DNA from 2 places in the Clostridium budayi genome. Region 1 is predicted to be linked to the other one. Evidence: a T-box and tRNA genes for the amino acid it is inferred to sense, from the RefSeq annotation. Region 1 holds a T-box; the other holds one or more tRNA genes.

Region 1 (15,784 bases):
GTGATGTTGTTTTAGTTGGTGAAAAATTATTATCTAAATAATTAAAATAAGAAGTGACTAAGTTAGTCACTTCTTTATTTTTTAAACTTACTAATAAAAAAATCTTTTATATAAGCAGGTATTTCTCTAAGTATTGCTCGTATTTCATATTTACTATAGTAATTACACTGTTCTCCGTAGACAATAGCTTCCATTCCAATGTTTTTAGCTATCATCTTTATTCGTGCTAAGTGATATGAGTCAGACACTATTATTGCGCTACTTAACTTTTTTCTATCCATTATGTCTTTTGAGAATTTAAGATTCTCATAAGTGTTTTTAGCATTATTTTCGACTAATATAATATTTTCATCTATCCCTTTACTAGCTAGTATATTTTTCATGCCTTCCCCTTCTGTTAAAAGGTCATTCCCCTTACCAGTAACTATTATATATTTCCCCATATCCTTTTTATAAAGTTCTTCACCTTTTTTAAGTCTTTGAGTCATAAAAATACTATTTAGATTACAACCCAGTATTATTATTACATCACTTTTCTTAGGCATAGAAATCTTGTGTGTAATTGTTATCTTTAAAATCAGAATAAGAAATATAACGACTATTACCAAAAATATTATTTTGCACACCACCTAACAATAGTATATACTATTATATGCATTAGACTACATTTATTGTGATTTCGACATTATTCTATTTATTACGCTTAAATTTTATATATTTTATATTTTTTTATATATTGTATTTTAATTTGAATGAATTTATTTTATAATTTAAATAATAAACGTTTTTTAATTAATGTTTTTTGTCAAAAATAAATATAGAGGTGATACAAAATGGATTTATCAAACACCGCGAAAAGCACGGCAGATTTTATACTTGAAAAAAGTAAGTATAAACCTCAAATAGGACTTATTCTAGGATCTGGTTTAGGATCTCTTGCAGATTTAATAGAAGAACCTGAATATTATCCTTATGAAGAGCTGCCTAATTTTCCAGTATCAACAGTGCAAGGGCATGAAGGTCGTTTAGTCATCGGAAAGCTTGAAGGGAAAATCGTTGTAGCGATGCAAGGAAGATTCCATTATTATGAAGGCTATCCAATGGGTGTAGTTACCTTCCCAATAAGAGTAATGAAAAAGCTTGGCGTTGAAAAGTTAATCGTTACCAATGCGGCTGGCTCTGTTAATACATCATTTAAACCTGGAGATTTAATGATTATAAAGGATCATATTAATTTCTCTGGTGCTAATCCTTTAATTGGAAAAAATTTAGATGACTTTGGGCCTAGATTCCTTGATATGTCAGCAGCTTATAATCCTAATCTTATAAAGACTGCAAAAGATACTGCAAAAGATTTAGGAATAGATATAAAAGAAGGAGTTTACACTATGTTTAGTGGACCTACTTATGAAACTCCTGCCGAAGTTAGAATGGCAAGAGTATTAGGTGCTGATGCAGTTGGAATGTCTACTGTTCCAGAAGTAATTGTAGCTAGACATTCAGGCATTGAAGTTTTAGGTATATCATGCCTAACTAATATGGCTGCTGGAATATTAGACCAACCACTTGACCATGAAGAAGTTATTGAAACTTCAAACAAAGCTAAAGAAAGCTTCATGGCTTTAACTAAAGGGATTATAAAAAATTTATAAAAATTTTTTTAATATATATCAAACACACAACTAAATTTTATACACAAAGGAGAACGAACATTGAGTAGATTTATAGGATTAATTGGTATTGTAGCTATATTAGCAATAGCAGCAATATTCTCAGAAAACAGAAAAAAAATCAACTGGCGATTAGTTGCAACAGGACTTGGTCTTCAAGTTATATTTGCACTTATCATTTTAAAAGTTCCAGCTGGTAGAGCATTCTTTGAATTTTGTAGTAACGCCATAACTAAGTTACTTGACTTCACTAAAGAAGGTTCAAGCTTCTTATTTGGTAACTTACTAGATCAAAATACTTTTGGTATGATCTTCGCACTACAAGTACTACCAACTATCATTTTCTTCTCAGCTTTAATGGGAATACTTTATTACTTAGGAATCATGCAATTTATAGTTAAGATTATAGCTAAATTCATTTGTAAGTTACTTGGTACATCAGGTGCTGAAACACTAAGTGCTGTTGGTAACATCTTCTTAGGTCAAACAGAAGCACCACTTCTAGTTAAGCCTTTCATTAAGGATATGACTAGATCAGAGCTTATGGCTATCATGGTAGGTGGTATGGCTACTGTTGCAGGTGGTGTTATGGCAGGATATGTTGCTATGGGTGTTAACGCTGGTGACTTACTTGCTGCAAGTATTATGGCTGCTCCTGCAGGACTTATATTAGCTAAAATATTAGTTCCTGAAACAGAAGAACCAAAAACTAAGAATACTACTGATATCCAAATAGAACAAACTGCTTCAAACGTAGTTGAAGCTGCTGCAAATGGTGCTAGTGAAGGTCTTGGTCTTGCATTAAATGTTGCTGCTATGCTTTTAGCATTCGTTGCACTTATTGCATTACTTAACTACATATTAGCTGCTATTGGTGGATTTTTCGGATTCCCAACACTTAGCTTCCAATGGATACTTGGTAAGCTATTCTCACCATTAACATTTGTAATGGGTATACCAACTTCAGATATATCAACTGCTGGTAGCTTACTTGGTCAAAAGATTATGATTAACGAATTCGTTGCATACTCAGAATTATCTAAGTTTATCGCAGCTGGTACTCTACAACCTAAGACAATACTTATACTTACTTACGCATTATGTGGATTTGCTAACATCAGTTCAGTTGCTATCCAAATTGGTGGTATAGGTGCTTTAGCTCCAGACAAAAAAGGACTAATAGCTAAATTAGGATTCAAAGCATTATTAGGTGGTGCTCTTGCTACTTGTTTAACAGGTACAATTGCAGGTGTACTATTCTCAATGTAATATATAAAATAAAAAAGTGTTTAGACAAAAGTCTAAACACTTTTTTATTTTATAAACTAATATATTAATTTATTATTTTATAACTGTTAGTTCCTTAGTTACTTTATTTAATCTTTCACATCCATCTTCAGTAACTAATACTAAATCTTCTATTCTAACTCCAAAGTTATCTTTTAAGTATACACCAGGTTCAATTGAGAAAATCATACCAGGTTCAACAGTATTTTCGTTAGTTCCACTTACATCACCAGCATCATGACATTCTATTCCTATGCAATGTCCTGTTCTATGAGTGAAGTATTCTCCATATCCATTCTCTGTTATGTAGCTTCTTGCTGCATTATCTATATCTTTAAATTTAACTCCTGGTTTTATCATAGCAATAGCTCTTTCGTTAGCTTCTTTTACTATGTTATAAATCTTCTTATGCTCTTCTGAAGGTTCTTCACCAAAGAATACAGTTCTTGTCATATCTGAACAGTAGTCCTTATAAACTCCTCCCATATCTATAACAATACTTTGACCTTTTTTAAGTTTAGTATCATCTGTTTCATGATGAGGATCTGCACCATTTGGACAAAATGCAATAATTGGTGTAAATGAAACTTCATTAACTCCTTGTTTTGCATATATATCTTTTAAAACTTCAGCATAGTAGTTTTCAGTTTTTCCTTCTTCAAACTTAGTCCATAATTCTTCCATTGCTTCATCATTTAATCTTGAAGCTTCTTTCATTATAGCTATTTCTTCTGCATCTTTTATTCTTCTTAAATCATCAACTATAGGAGATGCATTTTCATAATCTTTAGCCGCATTTAATTTCATTAAGCTTATTAAGAAATGAGATGGCCATTTTTTATCTACTCCTAAAGTTTTATCTTTATCAATATATTTTGCTAAAATTTCTGTAGGGTTATCAGTGTCTTCGAATCTGACTACATCTAATCCTATTTGTTCGTCTACAGGAAACATTTTATTTATTATTAATTTATGATTTCCATCCTCTCTTATAAGTAATGCTATCATTCTTTCTCCTGTATGAAACCATTTACCTGTTAGATAAAATAAAGAATCTGATGATGAAACTAACATTTGTGATAAATTGTTTTCTTTCATCTTTTCAATTGCTCTTTGTACTCTATTTTGTTTCATAATTCATCCCTCCGTAAAATTATTCTTTTATACCATTATAATATACTGAAAATAAATAACAACTTAATCTATTATTTATTTTTTGCATGTTTCTAGAGTGATATAATATTATTTAAGAAAACCTTTAGGAGGATATGTACATGAAAATAGCAGTAATATCAGATATACACGGAAATCTTTATGCCCTTATGAGAGTGCTTGAAGATATCGAAGATAAAAAAGTTGATACAATAATATGTTTAGGTGATTTAGTTGGCTACGGTCCTCATCCTAATGAAGTTATAGCAATGATAAAGAGAAGAAATATTTTATGTTTAAAGGGTAATTATGATGCATCTGTTGTAGATGAAAGCTTTACTTATATAAGAGAAACAAGAACTAATTCATTCTCTCTTCCATTTACTGTAGACGAGCTTAGAATGGCTAATAAATTTTATTTAAATTCACTTCCAACATCTTTAACTTTAGAATTTGAAGGAAAGAAAGTTTTATTTGTTCATGGTAGCCCAAATAAAATTAATGAATATATGTTAGAAGAAGGAGACAATACAGCTTCTATAATGGAAAACTTAGATGCAGATGTATTAGTATGTGCTCATACTCATATTCCTTCAATTAAGAAATTTGGACAAAAGCTTTTTGTTAATGACGGTAGTGTAGGTAAACCTAAAATAGGTCGTCCAAATCCAACTTACTGCATTTTAGATATTGAAAAAGATAGAGATGTTAAAGCTCAAATATTTGAGATTGAATATGAAGTAAAAAGAATAATAAAAGATATGACTATGCTTAAATTCCCAGAAAGTTTAATAAGATCTTTTGAAACTGGTGTTGAATAAATCTCTTTAACAAAAAGTAAGACCTAGCTTAATTAGCTAGGTCTTACTTTATTATAAAAATCTATTTATCGTTAAGTTCTTTAGTTGTTGGACTATCAATTATATATCCTTTATAATCAAACCTTGAGCCATGACATGGACAGTCCCAAGTTAATTCATCTGCATTCCAATGAAGCTGACATCCTAAATGAGTACATTTTGTTTTTACAATATATTTCTCTCCATTTTCATCTTTATAAACTCCAAGTTTCTCACCATTATATTCTACAAGTCCACCATGGCCATTTTTAATATGTTCTATTTTACTGTCTGGTATATCAACTATTTGTGCTATAAAATTCTTTACAGTTTCTTTAGTATTTTTTAGTAAGCTATCAACTGACTCTGACATATCAAATCTATCTGGAGAAAATATATTTGAAAAATCATTTTTTCTTCCTAAAATCTTATCTGATATTATCATTGCGGCTACCATAGAAGTTGTCATTCCCCACTTTTTAAATCCTGTAGCAACATAAAGATTATCTGTTTTTAATGAATATTCTCCTATGTAAGGCAGATTATCTAAACTAATACAATCTTGTGCTGACCAATGATACTTTTCTTTTGCATTAGGATAAAGCTCTTTTGCTCTCTTTCTTAAAACTTCGTAGCATCCGCCCTCTTCATTTTCTCCTGTCCTTTGTGAAATTCCACCTAGTAATAATAAATTTTTATAATTTCTAAATGAATTTCCTGTGCTCTTATCTATATCAATATACATTCCATCAACATCTTCAGCGTTTTCTAGTGCTATAACATATGATCTATCTTGATACATTCTCATAAAGTAATATCCAGGCGTATTAAAGATTGGAAAATGAGTTGCAACTACTATTTTATTTGCTTTTATCTCTCCCCTATTAGTAATTATAGTTTTATCTTTAAGATCTAGAGCTCTAGTATCTTCGTATATAGTAAGCTCTTCTGCTATCTTATTTAAAAACTTAATTGGATTAAACTGTGCTTGATTATTAAACTTTAATCCAAGTTTAATATCAAAAGGAAGCTTAGTTTCATTTACAAGTTCTGCATCAATTCCAAGTCTTATTGCAGCATCAAACTCATTTTTAATTTCATCTTCTTTGTCTCTTGAATATATATAAGCTGCCTTTTCTTCAAAATCACAGTCTATTTTTTCTTTTTCAATTATTTCTTTAAATTTCTTTATAGCAAGTTCATTGGCCCTTGCATATTCCGTTGCTCCATCTTCTCCAAATTCTTTTATTAAAGTGTCATAAATTAATCCATGCTGTGATGTTATCTTTGCAGTTGTATTTTTAGTATTTCCTCCTGCAATTCTATCAGCTTCTATTATAATTGGGTCTATTCCTTCTTTTTTTAACATATAACCTATTAATAATCCGGTAATTCCAGCCCCTATAATAACAACATCTGCTTCAATATCTCCTGGTAGAGAATTTCTTTTTTTAAAATTATAGTCTTCATTCCATAACGATTTCATAATTTCACCTCCTATTTAGTGTTCCATTTTATGTAGCAAAATACTCATAAAAACTTTAATTAATGCTATATTAATTAAATATAGTAAATACTAAAGTAAAACTTTGCAAAAAAATATAACTGAAATTAATTCCAGTTATATTAAATAAATAGTATTATGTTTTACTGCCTTAAAACACCTACAATCCTGAGATCTCCTAACATTTCTCTTTTATTATCGTGGCATCTTATAAAATCATTAGTTGCATCAGTACCAGCCTTAACTCCAAAATGCTGTCCATTCATAAATCCTTGCACTCCTGTTACATCGTAAACTGATCCATTAATAGCTACATAAGCAGGCCTATTATTTCTTCCATCATACATAGCTAATTCTTCTAAAGTAAATTCTTTAGTTCTAGCCCTAAATTCTTCTCTTTGTTCTTCAAGTAATACCTCTAAATCCCCTACAATATACTTAATTTCATTTATAATATCTTCTCTATATTCTCCTCCCCTATAAAAAAGCATTCCCTTTAACTCATTTAACTCTCTCATTTTTTTTATTATAATCTTATCAAATAACATTCTTTCTCTCCTAACATATAGTAATATATAATCAATATATGCTAACTGTGTTGCATTTGCTCAAAAAGTATTGTAAAATCAATTTAATATAACATTAACATTATAACTGTGACGAGAAGAGTAGCATTAGGACGTAGTTATAGCGAGTAAGGGACGGTGTAAGCCTTATACGAAGCCTATTAGTGAAGAACATCTCTGAGTTTCTAACCGAAAGTAAATTTTTATTTATTAGTAGACTTAGACGGATAATCTAGACCGTTAACTTCTAGATTGAGCATAATACTGTGCTTAAATTTGAGTTGGCTATAAATTTTTATAGCAATTTGGGTGGTACCGCGAATGTATCCTTTCGTCCCATATTTTTGGGATGAAAGGTTTTTTTATTTTCTAAAAAGATAATTATAAATTACAGGAGGTAATATTAATGGATAAAAACATTTTAGTAAAGTCACTTTACAGAAACACTTCTGAGTATTTAAACAAAGAAGTATCAATAACTGGTTGGATTAGAACTTTAAGAGCTTCAAACGCTTTTGGTTTTATTGAAATCAATGATGGTTCTTTCTTTAAGAACATTCAAGTTGTTTTTGACAATAACTTAAGTAACTTTAAAGAAATATCAAAATTACCAATAAGCTCATCATTAAAGGTTGTTGGTACTTTAGTTGAAACTCCAAATGCAAAACAACCATTTGAAATTCAAGCTAAAGAAGTAATCATCGAAGGTATGTCAGATTCAGATTACCCACTACAAAAGAAAAGACATACTTTTGAATACTTAAGAACAATAGCTCACTTAAGACCAAGAAGTAACGCTTTCTCAGCTGTATTTAGAGTAAGATCAGTTGCAGCTTACGCTATTCATAAGTTCTTCCAAGATAAAGGATTTGTATATACAAACACTCCTCTTTTAACTGGAAGCGACTGTGAAGGTGCAGGAGAAATGTTTAAAGTAACAACTTTTGATTTAGACAACGTACCAATGACAGAAGAAGGTGCTGTAGACTACTCAAAAGACTTCTTTGGAAAAGAAACTAACCTTACAGTTTCAGGTCAATTAAATGGAGAAACTTTTGCTTTAGCATTTAGAAACATTTATACATTTGGACCAACATTCAGAGCTGAAAATTCAAACACTGCAAGACACGCAGCAGAATTCTGGATGGTAGAACCTGAAATATCATTTGCTGATTTAAATGATGATATGAAACTTGCTGAAGAAATGCTTACTTACGTAATTAAATACGTAATGAAAGAATGTCCTGAAGAAATAGAATTCTTCAACAAATTCATAGATAAAGGATTAGTTGAAAGATTAAACCACGTAGCAAACTCAGAATTTGCTAAGGTTACTTACACTGAAGCTGTTGAAATATTAAAGAACTGTGATAAGAAATTTGAATACCCAGTTGAATGGGGAATCGATCTTCAAACAGAACATGAAAGATATTTAACAGAAGAACACTTCAAGAGACCTTTATTTGTAACTGACTATCCAAAAGATATCAAAGCATTCTACATGAGAATGAACGATGATAACAAGACAGTTGCAGCTATGGACCTTTTAGTTCCTGGAATAGGAGAAATTATAGGTGGTAGCCAAAGAGAAGAAAGACTTGACGTTCTTAAGAAGAGAATGGCTGAACTTAACTTAAACGAAGAAGATTACTGGTGGTACTTAGAGCTTAGAAAGTACGGAGAAACTAAGCACGCTGGATTCGGTCTTGGATTTGAAAGACTTATCATGTACATCACTGGAATGACAAACATCAGAGACGTTATACCATTCCCAAGAACAACTGGTCAATCAGACTTCTAATAAACAAAAAAGAATGAGTAATTTACTCATTCTTTTTTATTTAAATAGTTATCCACATTTTTAATTTTAAAACTCTACTTTTCCACATAAATTAAAAGCTTTTATGGGGATATGTTTATAAAAGTCTAACAACATTCTCCACAGTTTTTTCTAAATTAATGCTTCCATCCTTTAGTGCTTCATCTAATGTTATAACTCCAGGCGTAATAGAGAATATAGCATTTATTCCTATGCCATAAAGGTTTTCAGATCCTTCTAACACTCTTCCACCAAAGGCAATTGACTTTACCCCTTTAGCTTTTGCAACTACAGATACTCCCATAGGCGTTTTACCATATATAGTTTGATCATCAATGCTTCCTTCACCTGTAAATAAAAAGTCTGCGCCTTCTAGTTTTTCTTCTAATTTAGTATGTTCTATTACAATATCAATACCTCTTTTAAGTTTGCCGTCTAAAAATGCTAAAAGTGCAGCCCCAAGGCCTCCAGCAGCTCCAGCTCCTTCTACATCCTTTATATCCTTGCCTAAATATTCTTTAATCTTATCTGCATAGTGCTCTAAATTTTTATCAAGTTCTAACACCATCTCTTCTGTTGCTCCTTTTTGTGGTCCAAACACATGAGATGCTCCAAACTCTCCGCAAAGAGGATTAGTTACATCACAAGCAACATCTATATCTATGTCATTTAGTCTTTTATCTAATCCTGATATATCAATTTTTGAAAGCTTACCTAATTCACCTCCACCAAAGGAAAGTTCGTTACCATCTTTATCAAGTAACTTTCCACCTAGCGCTTGAATCATACCAGCTCCACCATCGTTAGTAGCACTTCCTCCAATTCCAATAACAATTCTAGTTGCCCCTAAATCTAATGCTTTTTTTATCATCTGTCCTGTACCATATGTTGTTGAAATCATAGGATTTCTTTTATCTCTATCTACAAGCCCAATTCCACTTGCTTCCGCCATTTCAATTACTGCAGTTTTTGAGTTGCCAAGCATTCCAAACTTAGCTTCTACCTCATTTCCTAAAGGACCCTTTACCATAACTTTTGAAATCGATCCATTTGTAGCCCAAACTAAAGCTTCAACAGTTCCTTCTCCTCCATCTGCCATAGGTACCTTAATACATTCTGCATCTTTTATTACTTTTTTTATTCCTCTTTCCATTGCATCACATGCTTCTTTTGAAGTCATGCTCTCTTTAAAAGAATCTGGTGCTAATACAAATTTCATGGTAACTTTTCTCCTTCCTTTAACTATATCTTAAAGTATGAATCCAAAAATTATTGTTGATACAATTGTCATTGTCAAACCAACTAATGATTCATATGGTATAAGTTTTAGTCTTTCTTTCATATCCATTGATACACTTCCTCCAGTTGCATGGAAGAAACTACCGTGTGGTAGATGATCTAATACTGTTGCTCCAACATGAATCATTGCCGCTGTTGCAAGTGGTGTTACCCCAAGCCCAACAATTGTAGGTCCAAATACTGATGTTGCAACTGCAGTACCTGATGTTGTTGAAGCTGTTGCAGCTGACATTAATATACCTGATATAGGTGCTAATGCAAAACTTGGTAATCCTAATGCATTAACGCTTTGTATTATTACATCTTTAAGTCCTGAATTTGCAATTATTCCAGCTAATGTACCAGTTCCTATTAAAAGAACTGCAACCCCTGTCATCTTTGCAAGTCCAAATGTAGCATATCTATTTAAATATCTTATTTTACCCATTGCTAATATTCCGCATATTCCTCCAACTGGAAGTGCTATTAATGGATCAATAGCTATTCCTGCTATTGGTCTTAACATTAAAAGTACGATTGCAACTATAGGTCCTAATATAGATGCAAAGAAACTTGGCATATTTTCTACTTCTTTTAATTTTTCGTCTTCGTTTACAAAACTTCCTTTTTGTTTTAATCTTTTTGAAATAATACATGTTATTATAATTCCGAAAATAGCTGGTATAATACCTGCAATCATTACTGAAGTTAATGGAACTCCAAGATTATCTGCTGCTGCAATAGTGTTTGGATTTGGAGACATTATATTTCCTGCCTTTCCTCCACCAACCATTGCTATTAATATAGCCGTCTTACTTAAATTTGATTTTTGAGCTATAGCAAGTGCTATAGGTGACACAGTTATTACTGCTACATCAACAAATACACCAACCATAGTAAGTACTGTTGTTGCAATCGTTAATGCAATAAGTGCTCTCGATTCTCCTATTTTTTCTACAATAGTTTCTGCAATCTTAGCAGCTGCTCCTGATTCTATTAATACACCAGCAAGAACACCAGCTGTTAATATTCTAAGTATTGCAGGAATCATTCCTTTAGCTCCATCCATCATTAATGAAACTGTTCCTGTAATTCCTGCCCCTCCAACTAATCCTCCAACTATTGCTCCAAGAATTAAGCCATAAGCTGGATGTACTTTCTTTATAATTAATGCTATTGCTACAATTAATGCAACCACTGCTCCTAATGCTGTAACTGTAATATCCATTACTATCTCTCCTTTCACCTTATGTTACTTATTGTAAAGGTTTTAGTAATCAATTTCATTATTAGGTAAGACAAACTTTATTAAATATTTTTGTTCAATTGCACAATTAATTGTTAAGCTTATAGCTTATATAACTTGATAAATATTGAAATAAATCAATATAATTTTCAAAATTTAAAGATGTTACTTCTTCAATTTTCTTTAGTCTATAATTTAATGTATTTCTGTGTATATGAAGCTTATCTGCTATTTTATTTTTTTCTCCATTCATATCAAAATAAGAAATAAACGTTTCAAGTAACTCTTCTCCTTCATTTCTAATCCTATTCATTATCTCCTCATTTTCATCTTGAAATAAAAAATCATCCATATAATAAAAAAGCTTTATTTTGCTATAGAAATTCACTCTATTTTTTTCATATAGCTTTTGACCAATATTTAATGCCTCAATTCCTTCTATTAATGAATTTTGTAGTATTTTATGAGGACTTCCAACTCCAATTGATATCTTATATTTACTTAAACTCTTATCTATTCTATTTACTTTTTCATTAAATCTATCATCAACTACAGCAATTATTGCAAATCTATTATTTGATATATTTATAAAATGCTCATTACTATCTATTATCTTATCTAATTTTACTTTTATAGAATTTTCATCTTCTCTCTCATAATCTAAAATTATAACAGCTCTCTTTTTAGTTAAATCTATGCCTAATGATTTTCCTCTTTGGATAAAGTCATTATCATATTCTTTGTTAGAATATAATAATTCATATATATACTCTTCCTCTATCTTTTTCTTTATTATATATTCATTTAATGTATATTCTTGGTTTATTAAAAGCTCTGCTGTTATAGAAACAAGTTTTGAAAACTGTCTAACATCTTCTGGATTTCCGGTTATTCCTATAACTCCAATAACATTTCCCCTAAAAAATATAGGAGTGTTAACACCAGATTTAACTCCTCCCACATCTTTATATACTTCAGTAACACATTTTTTCTCTAATGTTTCAACTGCACCTTTATGAATATTGCCTATTCTATTTTTATCTCCACTTCCAATAATGATGCCTTTTTCATTCATTATATTTACATTATACGGAATTACTTCCATCATCTTTTTTGAAATATTTTGAGCCAATTCTCTGCTAAGCATACAGACTCCTCCTAATAATTATAAATTTATTAATTAAATATATTTTATAATATTATTTTCCTTAGTACATTCTATCATATACCTATATATTCACACATAAAAAAAGCAGCCAAAAAGCTACTTCCTTTATAAGATAATTTGTAAACTAAAATACTATTTAATCTATTTCTTTAAAAAGACTTGGTGCTGCTTTTGGAGACCAATCTTCTTGTGATTTATGTGCTTGAAGACATTCAAAATTCTTATCTTCAAAACTTACTTTATCTCCTTGCTTATATTCAACACCTTTTCCGCTCCAAATTTCTTCTAAATCCTTACTCTTTGAAGTTTCTACTTCCTCATCTTTAATATCTTTTTCATTCTCTTCTTTACTTCCTTCTATTATTAATTGTACATTCTTCTCCACAGTATTTTCATCCTCATCGCTACAAACTAATTTATAATTATAAGTCCCAGACTTTTTATCTACTACTGAAATTACTATTTTATTTGCTCCATCTATTTGTCCTGATGTATATTTAGTCTCTTCTTCATTTTCTTCTGTCTTTGTATAAATAGTATAATCTATCTTACCTTCATAGTCAGTTACATCAATAATTAAATCAACATCTTTTCCATTCTCTTTTTTCTCAAATGAAAAACTAACATTTTCTTCAGTAAGCTTTTTCTCCTCGCCACATCCAACAAACATAAATACTGGTATCAGTATAGATACTAATATTAATAATTTCCCTTTAAAATTTTTCATTATAATTTCCTCCCCACAAACTAAAAATCCCCATATCCTTTACTATATTTTAACATATAGATCCATATAATTACATAAAAAAAGTAGCCCTTAAAAGGCTACCTTTTATAAACTATTAGTTTTCTCTTTCTTTTACAAATTCATATATTGAATTAACAGGAACCCCTGTGCCACCTATTGCTTTATAAGGCATTGGTGAATCTGTCCATGCTGTTCCTGCAATGTCTAAATGCAAGAATGCTACGCCATCTTCTACAAACTCTCCTATAAATAATCCAGCTGTAATTGTACCTGCATTTCTTCCACCAATATTTTTTAAATCTGCTATATCTGATTTAATAAGTTCCTTATATTCAGGGAATGATGGTAACTCCCATACCTTTTCACCAGTATATTCTGTAACTTCTTTATATTCTTTATATAAATCTTTATCATTAGTTACAGCAGCTGTTGTAGTTTCTCCAAGTGCTACAAGTGCTGCACCTGTAAGAGTTGACATTTCAATAACTTCATTTACCTTTTCTTTTCTTGTTATATAAGTTACTGCATCAGCTAAAGTTAATCTTCCTTCTGCATCTGTATTTAAAACTTCGATAGTTTTTCCAGACATACTACTTATAATATCTCCTGGTTTATAAGCTTTTCCTGAAATCATATTTTCACAAGCTGCAACAACACCTATTACATTTACTTTTAGCTTTCTCTTTGCAATTACAGACATCGCTCCAATTACAGCAGCTGCGCCACCCATATCTGATTTCATAGTTTTCATACCATCTGTTGGTTTTATTGAATATCCACCTGAATCATATGTTAATCCCTTACCAACAAGACCTAATCTATCACTTTTATTATGCTTATCTCCAAAGTATCTCATAACGATAAGCTTTGGTTCTTTACTAGAGCCCTTTGCTACAGAAAGGAATGCTTCCATTCCAAGAGCACCTATTTTATCTTCATCAAATACTTCTACTTCAAATCCACATTCTCTTCCAGCTATTATTGCTTCATCAGCTAGCATTTCTGGGTACATTTCATTAGCTGGTTCATTAACTAAATCTCTTGCTTTTATTATACCTTTTGATATTTCCATTCCTTCATTAATAAATTTTTCAACATCATGAACTATTGAATCTTCTATATCATATCCTGACATTGAAACAAAAACATCTTTTCTAGGTTTCTTATCTGTTTTATACTTATCAAATTCATAGTCAGAAAGCATTAATGATATTGTCATAGCCTTAGCTATTTCGCAAGTATCTAGGTTATTAGTATTAACCATTCTTACTACTATATCATCATTTTTAAGTTCCTTCATTTTCTTATAGGCTTTTGAAAGATTAACTTTAATCTTCTCTAAAGTTACATCATTTTCTTTACCTAATCCTAATAAGATAATATCTTCTATATTACCTTCTATCTCCATAGTAAAGGAATAAATTTCTCCTTCTTTTCCGTTGAACTTATCAGTTTCTTTTAAATGCTTTATCATTTTATTTATTTCAGGAGTCTTTAGCTCTAAATTCTCCTCAAATAAAGAAATGATAACACCTTGTACTTCAGACCATTTTTTTGCATTTACTGCACTTATCTTCATATTATTCTCTCCCTTCTAAACTAGTATTTTTTTATATTAATCCATATATTCATGAACTAGTACAATCTTATTTTGTTTTAAACTCTCTTTAACATCTATGATTCTTTGATTTTTAGATCCTCTAAATCTTAATCCATCTTCCATTTTATCTTCTTCAAATCTACCATCTATTAATACATCAATGTTATTTATAAATTCTCTAAAGCCTTTTCTATCATCTAAATGATCTAATATATACTCGAAAGTATATCCTGTAAATGACCAAACATTTAGCCCATTTTCTCTAAATCTTTTTGCCATATAAGAGAATTCTTCAGCTCTCTCCATAGGATCTCCACCACTGAAGGTAACCCCCTTAATCATAGGATTTTTTAATACATCTTCAATGAGTTCATCCATATCTCTTTCTTCCCCACCATTAAAATCATGGGTATCTGGATTAAAACACCCCTTACAGTTATGATTACACCCTTGAGAGAAAAACACCCTTCTCATACCAGGCCCGTTTACTAAACTTTCATAGGCTATACCTGAAAGTCTAATTTTCTTAGACATAAACTCACTCCTCCAATTAATATAAATTATATCACTCTAAATTTCCTTATCTCTATATAATACAAAATATTTATTACTTAATTAATTTTTTTAATAAATTTATCATATAGTTCCACTTACTTATTATAAACCATTTAAGTATATTATTATTATTCTAATTCATTATAGTATTCATATATATTAGCTTATTATCATCGTTATATTCTTTTAAGCTTTGTTTTATAAAAGCTTTTAATATATTATTCTTCTAAAATAAAAACTACCTGTATACTTAAAATACAGGTAGTTTTAACTTTTATAATTCTATTTTAGATAATTTAATCTTCCACCAGCTTTTATAACTTCTATTTCTTTTTCAGTTAAATCAGCTTTT
Region 2 (15,784 bases), 300 kb from region 1:
CCATATCCTTCTCCAACTAATATATATGGACCATTTGCAGCAGCTTTTCTAAGTAATATTTTTAAATCACTAGCCTGATCTTTTGGTGCAATAGCACTTCCTCCATCACTTAATCCATAGCCTCTTCTATTATATATAAAAGTTTTTACTCCAAGTTCTTTACTAACTTCACTAGCTAGATCTTTCCATTCATCTGCACTAGCTCCAGTTGTTCCATCAAATATAACTGTAAAATCGCCACTTCCGCCTGTCTTATACTCTAGTTTCTTTTCATTTACTCTTGTATAATCCATTCTTTGATTAGCTTTTTCCCCAGAATAAAAATTATATCCCCATTGGAACACCATCCCAACTCCAATAACGATTAAAATAGCTATTACTATTCTTTTAAATAATGTCATTCTAGGTACTTTTTCTTTCATATCAACTTTATGTAAGCTGTTAGATTCAGGTAATAATCTCATATTCATCCCCCTGTCATACTATAGCTTTAAATTTGGTTTAGCATTTAAATCTAATGATGATTCTTCACCTTTTATTAATTTAAAATATGCTGCACTTCCAATCATTGCTGCATTATCTGTACATAATATTGGTGCTGGGAATAGAATCTTTATTCCTCTCTTTTCACCTTCTGTCATTAAAGCTTCTCTAAGTGCTGAATTTGAAGCAACTCCTCCTGCTATAGCTATCTTATCTAGTTTTTTCTTTTCGCATGTCTTAAATACATTATCTTTTAAAACTTCAACAACTGCATATTGGAATGATGCAGCAACGTCAGCCTTGTTTACTTCAATATCTTTCATTTTAGCTTTATTTAAATAATTTAATACAGCTGATTTAACACCACTAAATGAGAAGTCTAATGTTTCGTCATGGAATTTAGCTCTTGGGAACTCAATTGCATGTTTATTTCCTTCTTTAGCTAACTTATCAACTTTAGGTCCACCTGGATATCCAAGACCTATAGCTCTAGCTACTTTATCATATGCTTCCCCTGCAGCATCATCTCTAGTTTGACCTATTACTTCATAAACTCCATAATCTTTTACGTGAACTATGAAAGTATGTCCTCCTGAAACTACAAGTGAAACAAAAGGTGGTTTTAAATCCTTAGTTTGTATGTAATTTGCTGATATATGTCCTTCTATATGATTAACCCCTATTAATGGTTTCTTTGACGCCATTGCAAGCCCTTTAGCATATTGAAGACCAACTAATAAAGCTCCAACAAGTCCTGGGCCATAAGTAACCCCTATTGCATCTATATCATCTAAAGTTACGTTAGCTTCTTTTAATGCTTCTTTAACTACTCCATCAATTACTTCTATATGCATTCTTGATGCAACTTCTGGAACTACTCCTCCAAATTTAGTATGAGTATCTATCTGTGAAGCTATTATATTAGATAAAACTTCTCTTCCATTTAACACAACAGCAGCTGATGTTTCATCACAGCTTGATTCAATTGCTAAAATTAATTTTCTATCCATTTAAAATACCTCTTCTATATAAATTTAGTATAAAATCAACTATTTGTAATTATACTTCATTACAAATTCATTATCAATTAAACGTCCACTTGTTAAGTATTTTTTAATAATGTATATTTAAATTATATATTTTAAGCTATATAATTTCAGTAAATTTATATTTCAATAAATGTAAATAAATATATAAAAGGAGAATTTTTATGTCATCTTATGCAAAAGTTATTGTTAAAGGATCTCCTATAACAAAATCTAATTTTAAATTACATAATAAAGATGGAAGAGCTATACTTCCTTACAACTCAGGACAATATCATGATAGATATGCTCTTTATGAGCAAGAAATAGCATATACTGCAAGAGTTCAAAATCCAGGTATTGTTTTTACTGAAAGTTTAATTGCTATATTAAAAGTTTATTATAAAAGTGAAAAAAGACATCCTGATACAATAAATATTACAAAAAGTATATTTGATGGTATTGAAAAAAGCGGACTTATTATTAATGATGCCCAAATTGTAAAAATATTTACAGAAGAATACTATGATAAAGAAAATCCAAGGTTTGAACTTGAATTATATCCAAATAGCGAGTTTGAAGTTTCTTATTCAATTAAAAAGCGTGAAAAACAATTAGAGAAAAAAACTTATAATCCTATAAAAAAATCTAAAACTACAACTGAACTAAAACCTAAAGAAATAAAAAAAGAAACTTCTAGTGATGTTTGTGAAATATGCAATAAAAAAGTTTCAGCGAAGGATTATATAAAAGCAAATAAAGGTAAAACATTAATATGTAAGAATTGCTTTAATAAATTATTTTAATATAAAAGAAGGTGTTTTAATGGATTCAAAAGAAAACTGCATTGTTTTATTAGGTGATAGCTTAACTTTTGGATATGGTGTTCCTAAAAAAGAATCTTGGAGCTATAAATTAAAAGAAGCTTTAAAAGATTATACTGTTTTAAATAAAGGAATAAATGGTGATACTACTTCTTCTATGCTAACACGATATTATAAAGATGTAATTAGTAATAATCCTAAAACTATATTTATTATGGGTGGAACAAATGATTTATTAAGTGGTAGAAATGTTGATTATATTATAGGTAACATTAGTCTCTTAATTAAAGAAGGTTTAGAATGCGGAGCTAATATAATAGTCGGTATTCCCCCTATAATTATAAAAGATATGGCTGAAAAGTTATTTATGGAATCAGAACATTATAAACAATGTGACGAAGGTCTTCCTATATTAAGAGAGAAAATTATTTCACTTAATAAAAAATATCCTTTCAAATATGTTGATCTTTATAAGTTAACTAAAAATCATATAAATGAAAAGATATTCTTAGATGGTATACATTTAAATAAAAAAGGAAATAATTTAATAATTAATTCTATTTTGGATGTATTTTGATGCAAATTTACCTGCATCAGTTCCATCTACATCCTCAAAATCCATACATGAATTTCCATATATTACGTTACCACATGCAAATATTCCGTCTACTGAAGTTTCATACTCTTTAAGATTTAAAGTATTATCTACTTCATTAAGTTCTAAGTTCAATTCTTTAACTATCCCAAGCTCTGGATAATAACCTACTGATAAAAATACAGAGTCACATTTTATATTTTTTATCTCATCTGTTTCAACATCTAATAATTTAACGTTATTTACTCTCTTGCTTCCTTGAAGTTCTAATATTTTTCCTCTCTCTATAACGTTTATATCAAAATCTTCTATTATTTCTCTACATTCTTTATTAAGTACAAATCCACTTTCTTCATTTACAACAAGTGCTTCAACTTTTCCACCTTCAATTTCTAATCTTCTAGCTAAAATTAAAGCCCACTTATTATTTGCTACTATTACTGGATTTTTTCCAGGTAATATTCCTTCAAGATTTATAAATCTATGAGCATTACCTATTGTAAATATTCCAGTATACTTACTTGTTGGAATAGATATATTTCCAGTATATCTCTCTCGACATCCTGTAGCTAATATTATACATCCTGCTTTTATATCTTTTATTCCTTCTTTTTCATTAACATAAGTTATTACTTTATCTTCTGAAATTTTAAGTACATTAGTTTTATTTTTAATATCAAACTCATATTTTGATAATCTTATTTTAATAAATTCAATAAACTCAGGTCCTGTAATCTCTTCTTCTAAGTATGCTCTCCCAAATCCGTTATGAATGCATTGATTAATTATTCCCCCAAGTTCCTCTTCTCTTTCTATTAAAAGTACATTAGTTATTCCATTTTTTAATGCTTCTAAAATAGCTGTCATACCTGCTATTCCACCACCAACAACTACTAAATCGTATTTTTTCATTATTTATGCACTCCCTTACCCTATGATTTTGGAACTATAACTTTTATGTGCTTTCCATTTATTTAAAAAGTTATATTACTTAATTTTATCAATTGTTTTAATTATTGAAAATGTATTTTTCTATCTTTTCTTTATTTACCTATATATTATAACACTATCCATACTTTCCACCCCCTATTTGTTGCGATTTTAAAGTGTATATACTATAATTTAAATTGATTATTTATATTACTTAGGGGGGAACTTATGAAAAATTTCTTAGTAAGTCTAAAAAATCGTTTAGACAAAGATACCGTTTTCAGGATTATATTGTTTTTAATTCCTCTATTTTCAATAGTGTTTAAAGGAATATTATTTCAATGTTTCGTAACAAATACTAATCCTTATCAATTAAACCTTTCATCTGGATTTGCTAGTGCTAGATATTTCTTAGATTATTATTACGCATTTGCACTAGTTTTTTTAAGTTTCGCATTACTTTTTAAAGGAAGAGGAAGAGTTATTTATCTATTTATAATTGATGCTTTAATAACAGCATTAATTTTAACAGATATAACTTACTTTAGAGGATTTTTAACGGTCCCTTCAGTACTTATTTTAACTCAAACTGCGAATCTTGATAATCTTTCAGGTAGCATAATGTCAATGTTTAGTCCATATGATATATTATTTTTACTAGACTTTGTAATTATGGGGGTTTATGTTTTCTTTACAAGAAAATCATATGTTAAGGTTCAAAGAAGAGCTATTAAAACATTCTTATTAACATTTATAATTCCAATAATTTTTATTGCTTATGTACCATTTAATATTTACGTATTACATAACAAAGATGTAAAAAATGCATATCTATTTGAGAACTATGATCCAACTAATACAGTTCAATACTTCTCATCAACTGGATATCATATAATGGACATAATAAATGTAATTAAGGATTCTAAGCCTTATGAATTAACTTCAGAAGACAAAACTCAAATAAATGATTACTATAAGTTTAAAAACGAAAACTTATCTAATAATAAATATTTTGGTGAATTTAAAGGTAAGAACCTTATAGTAATACAAGTTGAATCTCTTGAGAGCTTCCTTATTGGTCATGAGATTAATGGACAAAAAATAACTCCAGTTCTAGATAGCTTAATAAAGAAAGGTATTTATTTCCCTAATATCTATGAACAAGTTAATGAAGGTACAAGCTCTGATTCAGATTTAATGGTAAATACATCAATGCTACCATTAAGAAGAGGATCAACATTCTTTAGATATCCAAATAGAGCTTATAACTCAATGCCATTAATTTTAGAGCATAACGGATATAGTACAATTGCAATACATCCTGATAAAGGATCATTCTGGAACTATAAACAAGGGTTAACTGGAATCGGATTCCAAACATTTACTGACTTCCACTCATTTAATCCTGATGAGATAGTTGGAATGGGATTAAGTGATAGAACATACTTTAAACAAGTTGTTCCTATGCTTGAAAAATTAAAGCAACCATTCTATTCATTTAATGTAACATTAACAAGCCATGGTCCATTTGACCTACCAAAGGATATGAGAAAGCTTAAGCTTGATCCTGAATTAGACAATAGTGAACTTGGAGGATACTTCCAAAGTATTCATTACACAGATGCTCAAATAGGATATTTCCTAGAGCTTCTTGATAAAGCTCACCTATTAGATAATACTCTAATAGCAATTGAAGGTGACCATACTGGTGTTCATAAATACTATCAACATTCTATAGATAGTTTATCTAAGAAAGAAGATTGGTATTCAGATAACGGAAATCCTAGAATACCTCTTATAATGTATAATAAAAACACTGATATAGGTAAAACTTTCGAAACAGTAGGTGGTCAAATTGACATTATGCCAACATTATTATATTCTCTTGGTGTTCCATCAAAAGAATATGAAAATACTGCTTTAGGTAGAAATCTTCTAAATACTAATAGAAATTACGCTATTCTTACTAATGGAAGACTTGTTGGAGACTTAAAGGCTCTTTCAGATAAAGATAAGAAACTTATTGAAGGAACTCTTGAAATGTCTGATAAAATGATTCGTGCAGATTACTTCAATATGAGTAAAAACTAAATAATATGTAATTAGATATTAAAGCCTATAATAAAAGAGAAAGAATGAGGCAATTTAAATAGCCTTGTTCTTTCTCTTTTTTAATATAATGAATATAGTTATTCCTATAGCTACAATTATTGTAATAATAATTGAGTATTTTGTTATAAAATAAGATATTAACTCAATATTATCTCCAACATAAAAACCTACTGTTACCATTGCAGTTGTCCATAAAAAAATTCCAATTGCTGAAAAAATAGTATATTGAATTTTATTAATTCTTTCAGCTCCTGCAAAGAAGGATACATATATACGTGTTAGTGGTAATATTCTTCCTAAAAATACTGCTGCCCTTCCATACTTATCAAATAATTTATGCAAAACATCAAAACCTTTTTTACTTGCTTTAAATTTTCCTTCTATCCATTTTATAACTATATTTCCTCCATAGCTTCCAATTGTATAACTAATTAAAGCTCCTATTGTACCTCCAATTGATGCAAAGAGAATTGCATATAAAAATCCATACTCTCCATCAGAAACTCCACATCCTATAAGTGGTATTATTACTTCTGTTGGAATTGGAATACAAGAATAATCTAATAACATAACTAACAATATTCCTATATATCCAAATTTATCGGTAATACTTATAGCTATATGAAATATTATATCTACCATATTCATATAAAAACCTTCTTTTACGTGTTATTTTTTAATATTATACCTTTTAGTTTTTATATTATACCATTTAGTTATTATAAATTTATTAATACAAACAAAAAGAAATGAGAACTTCAAAACACATTAAAGTTCTCATATATATTATAAATATTTTATTTACCTGCTACTGATAACTCTTTTACTAATACAGATGGTGAACCAAAACTACTCATTGGGAATTTAATATCTGTACATACGTCTTCTATATCCTTTAAAAGAGTAAAGAAGTTTCCTGCAACGGTTATTTGCTCAATTGGGTATGACTTCTTACCATCTTCTATCATAAAGCCTTTTGCAGCTAATGAGAAATCTCCAGTTATTGAGTTAGCTCCTGCATGAAGTCCTGAAAATTCAGTTATGATAACTCCTTCTTTAACCTCTTCTATAAGATCATTTAATTCTTTATTTCCTTTTTCTATATAGAAGTTTGTAGGACCAACTGCAACTGGTGATGCATATGAAGCCTTAAATCCACTTCCTGTTGATTTAATATTAGCTTTATTAGCTGTTTTTAAATTATGAAGTAATGTCTTAAGTTCTCCATCTTTAACTAATTCTTTTTTGAATGTCTTAACTCCTTCATCATCAAAAGCAACTGATGCTAATCCATCTTCTAAAAGAGGATTATCTATAATTGTTACTTTAGAAGATGCAATCATTTCTCCTTCTTTATCTTTTAAAAGTGATATACCCTTTTGCGCTGAATCACCATCAAATACTGACCAGAAAGCTTGAAGTAATGATACCATAGCTTCATTTCTTATAATTGTCTTATATTTATTAGAAGGTGCTATTTTACTTCCTACCTTCTCCAGTGCTTCATCTATAGCTTGCTTCGCAATTTTATGTGGAACTATATCAGTCACCTTTTTAGCTACTCCATAACCAAATCCATCATACTTTTTACCTTCTATATCAAGAACAGGTACAACATATGCTGTTAAAAGATTTGATTTATCACTAAGGTCTAATCCTTTTGAATTTATAATTCCATACTTTACATTTACATAGCTTATTCCACAGCCTATAAAGTTAGTAACTTTGTCAGAAATTACTTTACATTCCTTTTCCATATTTAATGCTAAATTTATTAACTGTTGTGGATCTATATTTTCAAGTTCTTTATGATAATTATTTACATATTCGTAGTCTTTATCTCCTTCATATATAAATTGTATATCATCATCTTCTATTGATTTAGCTGATTGTATTACATTATTGATTAACATTGGTATTGAATATTCATCAATTATCTCTGTATATGAATAACCCATCTTTCCATCAACCATTGCCCTAAAAGATACACCTGAAGATTTTGTTAAGTTATATTTTTCTACTTCTTCTTTATATATATTTATACTTAAACTTTCTTTATCTGAATAATATATTTCGAATTCTTTTAAGCCTTTTTTATAAGCTTCTTCAAATAACTTATCTTTAAACTCTTTAAATTCCATTATATTTCCTCCTATCTTCCACCTACAGTCATTTCTTTAACTCTAATCATTGGCTGACCAACATTAACTGGAATACTACCTGAAGATGAACCACACATTCCTTGTGCTTGGCTTAAATTATCTGAAACCATATCTATATCCATTAAAATTTCGCTACCTTTTCCTATAAGGCTAGCCCCTCTTACTGGCTCTACAATCACTCCATTTTTAACTAAATATCCTTCTGCAACTGCGAAATTAAATTCACCTGTTACTGGATTTACAGAGCCACCACCAAGTTTTTTAGCATATAATCCATCTTGTACTGATTTTATTATATCTTCGCTCTTATCAGTACCAGCTGCTATATATGTGTTTGTCATTCTAGAAGTTGGAGCAAATTTATAACTTTGTCTTCTAGCACTTCCTGTAGGCTTCATACCCATTCTTCTACCATTTAATTTATCAATCATATATCCTTTAAGAATACCATTTTCAATTAATACATTTTTAGCTGATTTAGTTCCCTCATCATCTATGTTAATAGAACCCCATGCATTTTTAATAGTTCCATCATCAATTGCAGTAACTTTAGTTGATGCTATTTGCTGACCAATTTTATCTGCAAATTCTGAATTACCTTTTGCAACAGCTGTTGCTTCTAATGAATGACCACAAGCTTCATGGAATAATACTCCACCAAAGCCATTATCAATTATAACTGGCATTCTACCTGCAGGACATTCTTTAGCATGTAGCATAGTAACTGCTGTTTTTGCAGCTTCTAATCCATAAAATGCTGGGTCAATTTCATTAAACATTTCAAATCCCATTGAACGTCCTGGGCCTTCAAATCCCATTTGATTTTCTCCATCTTTTGATGCAACAGCACTTATACCAAGTCTTGTTCTAACTCTTCTATCTTGAACTATAAGTCCATCAGTATTAGCAATTAATATCTTCTGATCTTTATCACTGTAGCTAACACTTACTTTTGTTATATCACTACTATATTCTTTTGCACTTTTATATGCATTTTTCATTACTCCAATTTTTTTACTATACTCTATGTCCGCTGGGTAGTATTGTATAGTATGATTATTTGGAACTATTATTTTATCATTTAAAAATATCTCTTTTTCTTCTTTTAATGAACCAAGTGCTAATGCAGCTTTATATGCAGTGTCTAAAAGACTTTCTAATGAATTATTATTTGTATATGCATATACACTCTTAAGCCCTTTAAAAATTCTAATACCAACCCCATAACTTCTTCCACCTAAGGCATTTTCAACTTTATTATCTAAAATTCCTATTGAATTACTTATTGAATCTTCTTCATATATTTCTGCAAAGTCTCCTCCTGTAATCATACATTTAGATAAGACTTTACCTATAACATCTTTTGATAACATTTAATCACTCCTTAATTAACTTCCTTTTGAAACTCTTTAAAAAATACATCCCAAAGATCAACATAATCTCTCTCGCACCATTCAGCCATTATTACTTGTTCACCATCTTTTAATTTAATTCTTTCTACTGGCTTCTCGGAAATATTAGTTCCATTTATTTCATAGACTAAAAGCTCATCTTCTAAAATAACAATAAGCATTCTACCATCTGGAGATGTATATGCATCTTTTATAAATGGTATTTCATTTCTAAGTGTACTCCAAGGTATCATTAATGCATCATATTTAACTAAGTTATCATTTGGTTTTATAGATAACGTATAATCATATGATCTATTATTCTTATTAAGTGGTGAAATTTTTCCTTGTAGTATCCACTTACCTGTTTCTCGTTTTAATGTAAAATTACTATAATCTATATATCTTTTATGACTTTGTTTTTGAGCATTTGTAAAGTTAGAATATACTCTCTCGTAATCACTTTTATATATTGAATTAACATCTTTAGGGTATATATCTTGAATTACTAAACCTTTTTCTACATACAAATTATCAACTGGTAACACTTCATATTGCGGAAAATTATTTTTAAAATTATTACCTTCGTATACTTCAGTTGCAATATAATTGTTTCCTATGAAATTAATATTTCTATATATATTGCTATCACTTTTTATATTCACAGCCTCTTCTTTTGTTTTTCTATCTATAGTATTTGCTACAAAATATTCCTGGTGCTTACCTTTATCTGTTTTAACCTTTTTTTGAAGAGTCCATATTCCACTCATCCTTGGGAATATTATACCATTTGCAGTTTCAATATCTTGATACTTATTATCTTTATAACTAACCCATAGTGTTCTATACTTTTCATCTGAATATGTTCCATCTTCTTGTAATTTTCTAGGCTGCTTTAAACCTATATAAACACCTTTATCTTCACTTTTTATAGCATTATTGTCTTTTGATTCAATATATTTACTTTGTATAAATGTATCCTCATCTACACTTCCAACTTTCTTAACTGTTAAAAACACACCTTGATAATAGACATAGCTTTTACTATCACTTATATTAAAAAAATCTAATACAGCATTATCTTTATCACTTGCTACAATAACATTGACCTCATCTTTATCTAAATTTAGATCTTTTATTTTAAAGTCTGATTGATATGATATATAGTAATCAGATTCTGCAACCTTTAATTTATAGGATACTTTATTATAAGCTTTTCCATCTATGTTTATATTTTTTTCTCCTATATCAATAACTTTACCTTTTAAATTCTTTAAATCTTTTGCTGGATAAATATTTTTATCTAGCACTTTATAATCTGTTATTTCCCATTTTCCCTCTATTGCTAAATGATTATTTGTTGGTGATTTTATTTCAATAATCTCGTTAGTATCAGAACCTCCGCAACCAGTAAGAGAAAATAAGGTAATAATCATAAATATAAATATCACTATCTTACTTCTCATCTATTTGTTTCAACCCCTTTGATTTAGGAATATTAATTATTATTTCAGTTCCAACATTTACTGTACTTTTTACTTTTAATTCTCCTCCATGAAGCCTTACTATTTCGTCTGCAATTGAAAGACCAATTCCCGCATTAGAGTTTGCATTGCTTCCTTTATAGAATTTTTCTTTAACCCTTTCTAGTTCATCTTCATGTATCCCACATCCATTATCTTTTATGTTTATTATTAAATCTTTTTCTGTCTCATTAAAAGTAACATCTATATTTCCCTGTTCACTAGTAAATTTAAATGAATTATCTAAGACATTAATTAAAACTTGTTTCATTCTATCTAAATCCATTAAAACAACACAATTCTTTGTATTATTATAAACATAGAAGTTTATATTTTCTCTTTCAGCTCTTGGTGTCATATAAAGTTCTATATAGTCTGAGAATTTGTCTACACTCATTCTTACTTTATTTAAAGTTATCTTATTATTTATAAGTCTTGAGAAATCTAATAATTCTTCCACCATATTTGATAATCTATCTGTTTCTTTTTCGATTATATTAAAACCTAACTTTAATGTTTCTCTATCAGTATTCTCATCATTTAATGTAATAACCCATCCTTTTATAGCTGTAAGAGGTGTTCTTAATTCATGAGATATAGATGATATAAAATCGTTTTTCATCTGTTCTCTCTCTGCAAGTTCTTCTGCCATATAATCTAAAGTATCTGCAAGCTGACCGATTTCGTCTTTAGTTGTAAAATTACTTCTTTGATTTAAATCACCATTTGCCATTTTTTCAGCTGTATCTTTAAGCTTTAAAATAGGATTAACTATTTTCTTTGCCATAAGTAAACTTAATATAACACCTATAACTAAAACTCCTATAGATATTCCTATGAAAAATGTTGTTATGGACCTAATTGATTCATCGATAGTCTTAAGTGATGTAATAAATCTAATTACACCAACTATCTTTCCATTAACTTCTAAAGGTTTAGTTACAGCCATTACTTTGTAATCCGAATAAGAGACCTTCCCAACCCAAGTACTTGACTCACCTTTTAATGCTTTTTTTATTTCTATATTGTTATCTAATGATACTTCACTAGCAGCTATTGAGTCCATAAGTAGCTTTCCCTTATCATCAAATATTTGAACTTGTGCTGTCGTTTGATTCCAAAATGCATCAACATTATCATAAACATTCCATACTAATGATGATGTTGAATAATATCTATTATAAAAATTATTTGCTAAGTCTATTTGATTAGTTAATATAGTTTGAGTATTATCATAATAATATTGCCTTACAAAGGCTATTAATAATACGTCTAATATAATTATTGTTGAAAGAATTACTGTTATAAAGTTTCTTATTATCCTAGTCTTTATACTTTTCATATTCTAACCTTTCCATCTATATCCAATACCCCATACTGTTTCAATAAATTGTGGTGTTGAGGCATTTTCCTCTATTTTAGATCTAAGTCTTCTAATATTTACATCAATTATTTTAGGATCCCCAAAATAATTGTATCCCCATACTTTATTTAAAAGCTCATCTCTTGAAAAAGCCTTATTAGGATTTTCTATAAATGTCTTCATTATTAAATATTCTTTAGGGGTTAATTCAATTTCTACATTATTTTTAGTTATTTTTTGTGAATATAAATTTATAACAAATGGTCCATTTACTAATTCATTTAATTTGTTTTCTGTATTATTTTCTAATCTTCTAAGTAATGCTTTTATTCTAAGTACTACTTCTAATGGATTAAATGGTTTAACTATATAATCATCTGCTCCATATTCTAATCCCATTATTTTGTCCATATCTTGCCCTTTTGCTGTGAGCATTATAATACCCATATTAGGAAATTCGCTTCTTAATTTATTACATACTTGAAATCCATCTATTCCAGGTAACATAACATCTAATATAGCTACATCAGGCTTTTCAACCATAGCCTTACTTATACCATCTTCACCATTGCTTGCTTCTATTATCTCAAAATCATTTCTCGCTAAGTTTATTTTTAAGAAACCTCTTATACTAACTTCATCTTCTACTAATAATATTTTAGCCAAAACTATAACACCTCTCTTTATTCATTCTAAAAAAGAAGCTTAAATATTAAGCTTCTTCTTTATATTATAATCCATAATTTTAATTATTAATAATAGAAATATTATTTCATTGTTCTAAATTCAAATCCTTTGCTCTTAAAGTATTCAATTATTTGTGGTAATGCTTTTACTGTATTTTCTTTATTATAAGTATCATGCATTAAGAAAACAACATTGTCTGCATTTGGTCCTAAAGCTTCAACAGTTTTCTTAGTTTTTGCAACTAACTGTTCTGGCGTGCTCTTTCCTGAACCTTCTGCATCTCCATTTAACGCATTCCATTCAACTATTTCTATTCCATTCTTATCAAGAACTGGTCTAGCATTCTCTCTACCATTCCAAGACCAATATCCACCTGGAAATCTAACAGTTCTTGTTGAGAAATCTTTTCCTAATATTTCTTTCATTAAATCATTTGTTTTATTGTACTCTTCCATAAAATTATTAATATTTATAACTCTATTTGGATATAAATATTCGTATTTGTGACTATAACTATGATTTGCTATAGCATGTCCTTCTCTTGCTTCTCTCTTTAATAATTCTTTTGCACCTGGATGATCTGCAAGACTTTTTCCCATAACAAAGAATGTTGCTTTAACATCATATTTTTTTAATATATCTAATACTTCTGGTGTATTAGTTGTTGATGGTCCATCATCAAAAGTTAAATAGACAACCTTTTTCCCATCATCTCTAACAGGATAATGTAATTTTCCTTTTAAAAGACCTGATAAACGTTCTGCAACTACTTTAGCATCATCTGCATTTTTATCATCTTTAAGTGGTATGTATCCTGAATTATCTAATTTACTTGCTTCAGTGTTAACAGAATTATTATTATTTTCAGCTTGTCCAGGTTTTTGAGAAGAAGAACTTTGAGAAGCTGTAGCTTCTTTATTTTCTCCATTTGATGATACCGCAGAATAAATTCCAAATCCCCCAATTATTAAAACTATAACTAGTCCAACTAATGCAACAACTTTTTTTCTGCGACCCTTTTGTTGTCTTTCAAAATTTCTTCTAACATTCATATTGTAATTATGTACTTTCCCCTTTTTATTTTTCATTATCGCCTATCCTCCTATTAAGTCTATATCTATATAATAATATATTTATAAATTTTTGGTATTACAAATAGCTTAATATTTATTACAAAAGAGTAATAATTTCTTAACGCAAAAAAAAATAAGCTATTATTAGCTTATAAAAAAAATGGCTCCGCGAAGAGGACTCGAACCTCCAACCTGTCGGTTAACAGCCGAATGCTCCACCATTGAGCTATCGCGGAATATTTTATTCAGATTTTATGTTCTCTGAAAATTGCATATGAATTTTTGTTGATCGTCTGTTTTTATTGGTCAAGCCCTCGACCTATTAGTATCAGTCAGCTGAACATGTTACCATGCTTACACCTCTGACCTATCAACCTTGTGTTCTTCAAGGGGTCTTACTAGCTTATGCTATGGGAAATCTCATCTTGAGGTGGGCTTCACGCTTAGATGCTTTCAGCGTTTATCCCTTCCCGACTTAGCTACCCAGCTATGCTCTTGGCAGAACAACTGGTACACCAGAGGTCAGTCCATCCCGGTCCTCTCGTACTAAGGACAGCTCCTCTCAAATTTCCTACGCCCGCGACGGATAGGGACCGAACTGTCTCACGACGTTCTGAACCCAGCTCGCGTGCCGCTTTAATGGGCGAACAGCCCAACCCTTGGGACCTACTTCAGCCCCAGGATGCGACGAGCCGACATCGAGGTGCCAAACCTCCCCGTCGATGTGAACTCTTGGGGGAGATCAGCCTGTTATCCCCGAGGTAGCTTTTATCCGTTGAGCGATGGCCCTCCCACGAGGTACCACCGGATCACTAAGCCCGACTTTCGTCCCTGCTCCACTTGTGGGTGTCGCAGTCAGGCTCCCTTCTGCCTTTGCACTCTACGAACGATTTCCGACCGTTCTGAGGGAACCTTTGGGCGCCTCCGTTACTTTTTAGGAGGCGACCGCCCCAGTCAAACTGCCCACCTAACAATGTCCTGTCACCAGATTCATGGCGTCCAGTTAGAATTCCAGTAATATCAGGGTGGTATCCCAAGGACGACTCCATTAGGACTGACGTCCTAATTTCCCAGTCTCCCACCTATCCTGTACAGATAATACCGAAATTCAATGCTAAGCTACAGTAAAGCTCTACGGGGTCTTTCCGTCCAATCGCGGGTAGCGAGCATCTTCACTCGCACTACAACTTCGCCGGATTTGCAGTTGAGACAGTGCCCAAGTCATTACGCCATTCGTGCGGGTCAGAACTTACCTGACAAGGAATTTCGCTACCTTAGGACCGTTATAGTTACGGCCGCCGTTTACTGGGGCTTAAGTTCACACCTTCGCTTACGCTAAGTGTTCCCCTTAACCTTCCAGCACCGGGCAGGCGTCAGCCCCTATACATCAGCTTTCGCTTTAGCAGAGACCTGTGTTTTTGCTAAACAGTTGCTTGGGCCTATTCTCTGCGACCTACTCTCGTAGGCACCCCTTCTCCCGAAGTTACGGGGTCAATTTGCCTAGTTCCTTAACTGCAATTCTTCCGCCGGCCTTAGGATTCTCTCCTCATCTACCTGTGTCGGTTTGCGGTACGGGCACTACTTCTCTCTCTAGATGCTTTTCTTGGAAGCATGGA

What was found. A T-box is a leader RNA that pairs with one kind of tRNA and senses whether it is charged. The one in region 1 lies ahead of asnS (asparagine--tRNA ligase), so its partner is inferred to be a tRNA-Asn.
Region 2: it has a tRNA-Asn gene. The T-box ahead of asnS (asparagine--tRNA ligase) is inferred to sense a tRNA for this amino acid. The anticodon was not compared.

Annotation. Positions count from the first base shown of each region.
Region 1 covers NZ_AP042456.1:3,004,135-3,019,918, forward strand. The annotation lists gene murC (UDP-N-acetylmuramate--L-alanine ligase) at 1-41, shown strand, start outside; gene ACZ5TJ_RS14640 (YdcF family protein) at 75-545, opposite strand; gene ACZ5TJ_RS14645 (purine-nucleoside phosphorylase) at 834-1,652, shown strand; gene ACZ5TJ_RS14650 (NupC/NupG family nucleoside CNT transporter) at 1,713-2,939, shown strand; gene ACZ5TJ_RS14655 (M24 family metallopeptidase) at 3,012-4,091, opposite strand; gene ACZ5TJ_RS14660 (metallophosphoesterase family protein) at 4,232-4,930, shown strand; gene ACZ5TJ_RS14665 (FAD-dependent oxidoreductase) at 4,992-6,434, opposite strand; gene ACZ5TJ_RS14670 (cytochrome b5 domain-containing protein) at 6,596-7,000, opposite strand; T-box leader at 7,100-7,360, shown strand; gene asnS (asparagine--tRNA ligase) at 7,425-8,819, shown strand; gene ACZ5TJ_RS14680 (glycerate kinase family protein) at 8,935-10,056, opposite strand; gene ACZ5TJ_RS14685 (GntP family permease) at 10,087-11,343, opposite strand; gene ACZ5TJ_RS14690 (CdaR family transcriptional regulator) at 11,450-12,508, opposite strand; gene ACZ5TJ_RS14695 (carbohydrate-binding protein) at 12,666-13,256, opposite strand; gene ACZ5TJ_RS14700 (leucyl aminopeptidase) at 13,372-14,856, opposite strand; gene nrdG (anaerobic ribonucleoside-triphosphate reductase activating protein) at 14,893-15,411, opposite strand; gene ACZ5TJ_RS14710 (aconitate hydratase) at 15,715-15,784, opposite strand, start outside.
Region 2 covers NZ_AP042456.1:2,703,804-2,719,587, forward strand. The annotation lists gene ACZ5TJ_RS13015 (alpha/beta hydrolase) at 1-464, opposite strand, end outside; gene tsaD (tRNA (adenosine(37)-N6)-threonylcarbamoyltransferase complex transferase subunit TsaD) at 483-1,493, opposite strand; gene ACZ5TJ_RS13025 (RusA family crossover junction endodeoxyribonuclease) at 1,694-2,314, shown strand; gene ACZ5TJ_RS13030 (GDSL-type esterase/lipase family protein) at 2,334-2,909, shown strand; gene ACZ5TJ_RS13035 (NAD(P)/FAD-dependent oxidoreductase) at 2,877-3,839, opposite strand; gene ACZ5TJ_RS13040 (LTA synthase family protein) at 4,086-5,948, shown strand; gene ACZ5TJ_RS13045 (DedA family protein) at 6,003-6,617, opposite strand; gene ACZ5TJ_RS13050 (TldD/PmbA family protein) at 6,767-8,110, opposite strand; gene ACZ5TJ_RS13055 (TldD/PmbA family protein) at 8,122-9,504, opposite strand; gene ACZ5TJ_RS13060 (hypothetical protein) at 9,516-10,988, opposite strand; gene ACZ5TJ_RS13065 (sensor histidine kinase) at 10,978-12,387, opposite strand; gene ACZ5TJ_RS13070 (response regulator transcription factor) at 12,391-13,074, opposite strand; gene ACZ5TJ_RS13075 (polysaccharide deacetylase family protein) at 13,176-14,183, opposite strand; tRNA gene ACZ5TJ_RS13080 (tRNA-Asn) at 14,330-14,404, opposite strand; rRNA gene ACZ5TJ_RS13085 (23S ribosomal RNA) at 14,471-15,784, opposite strand, start outside.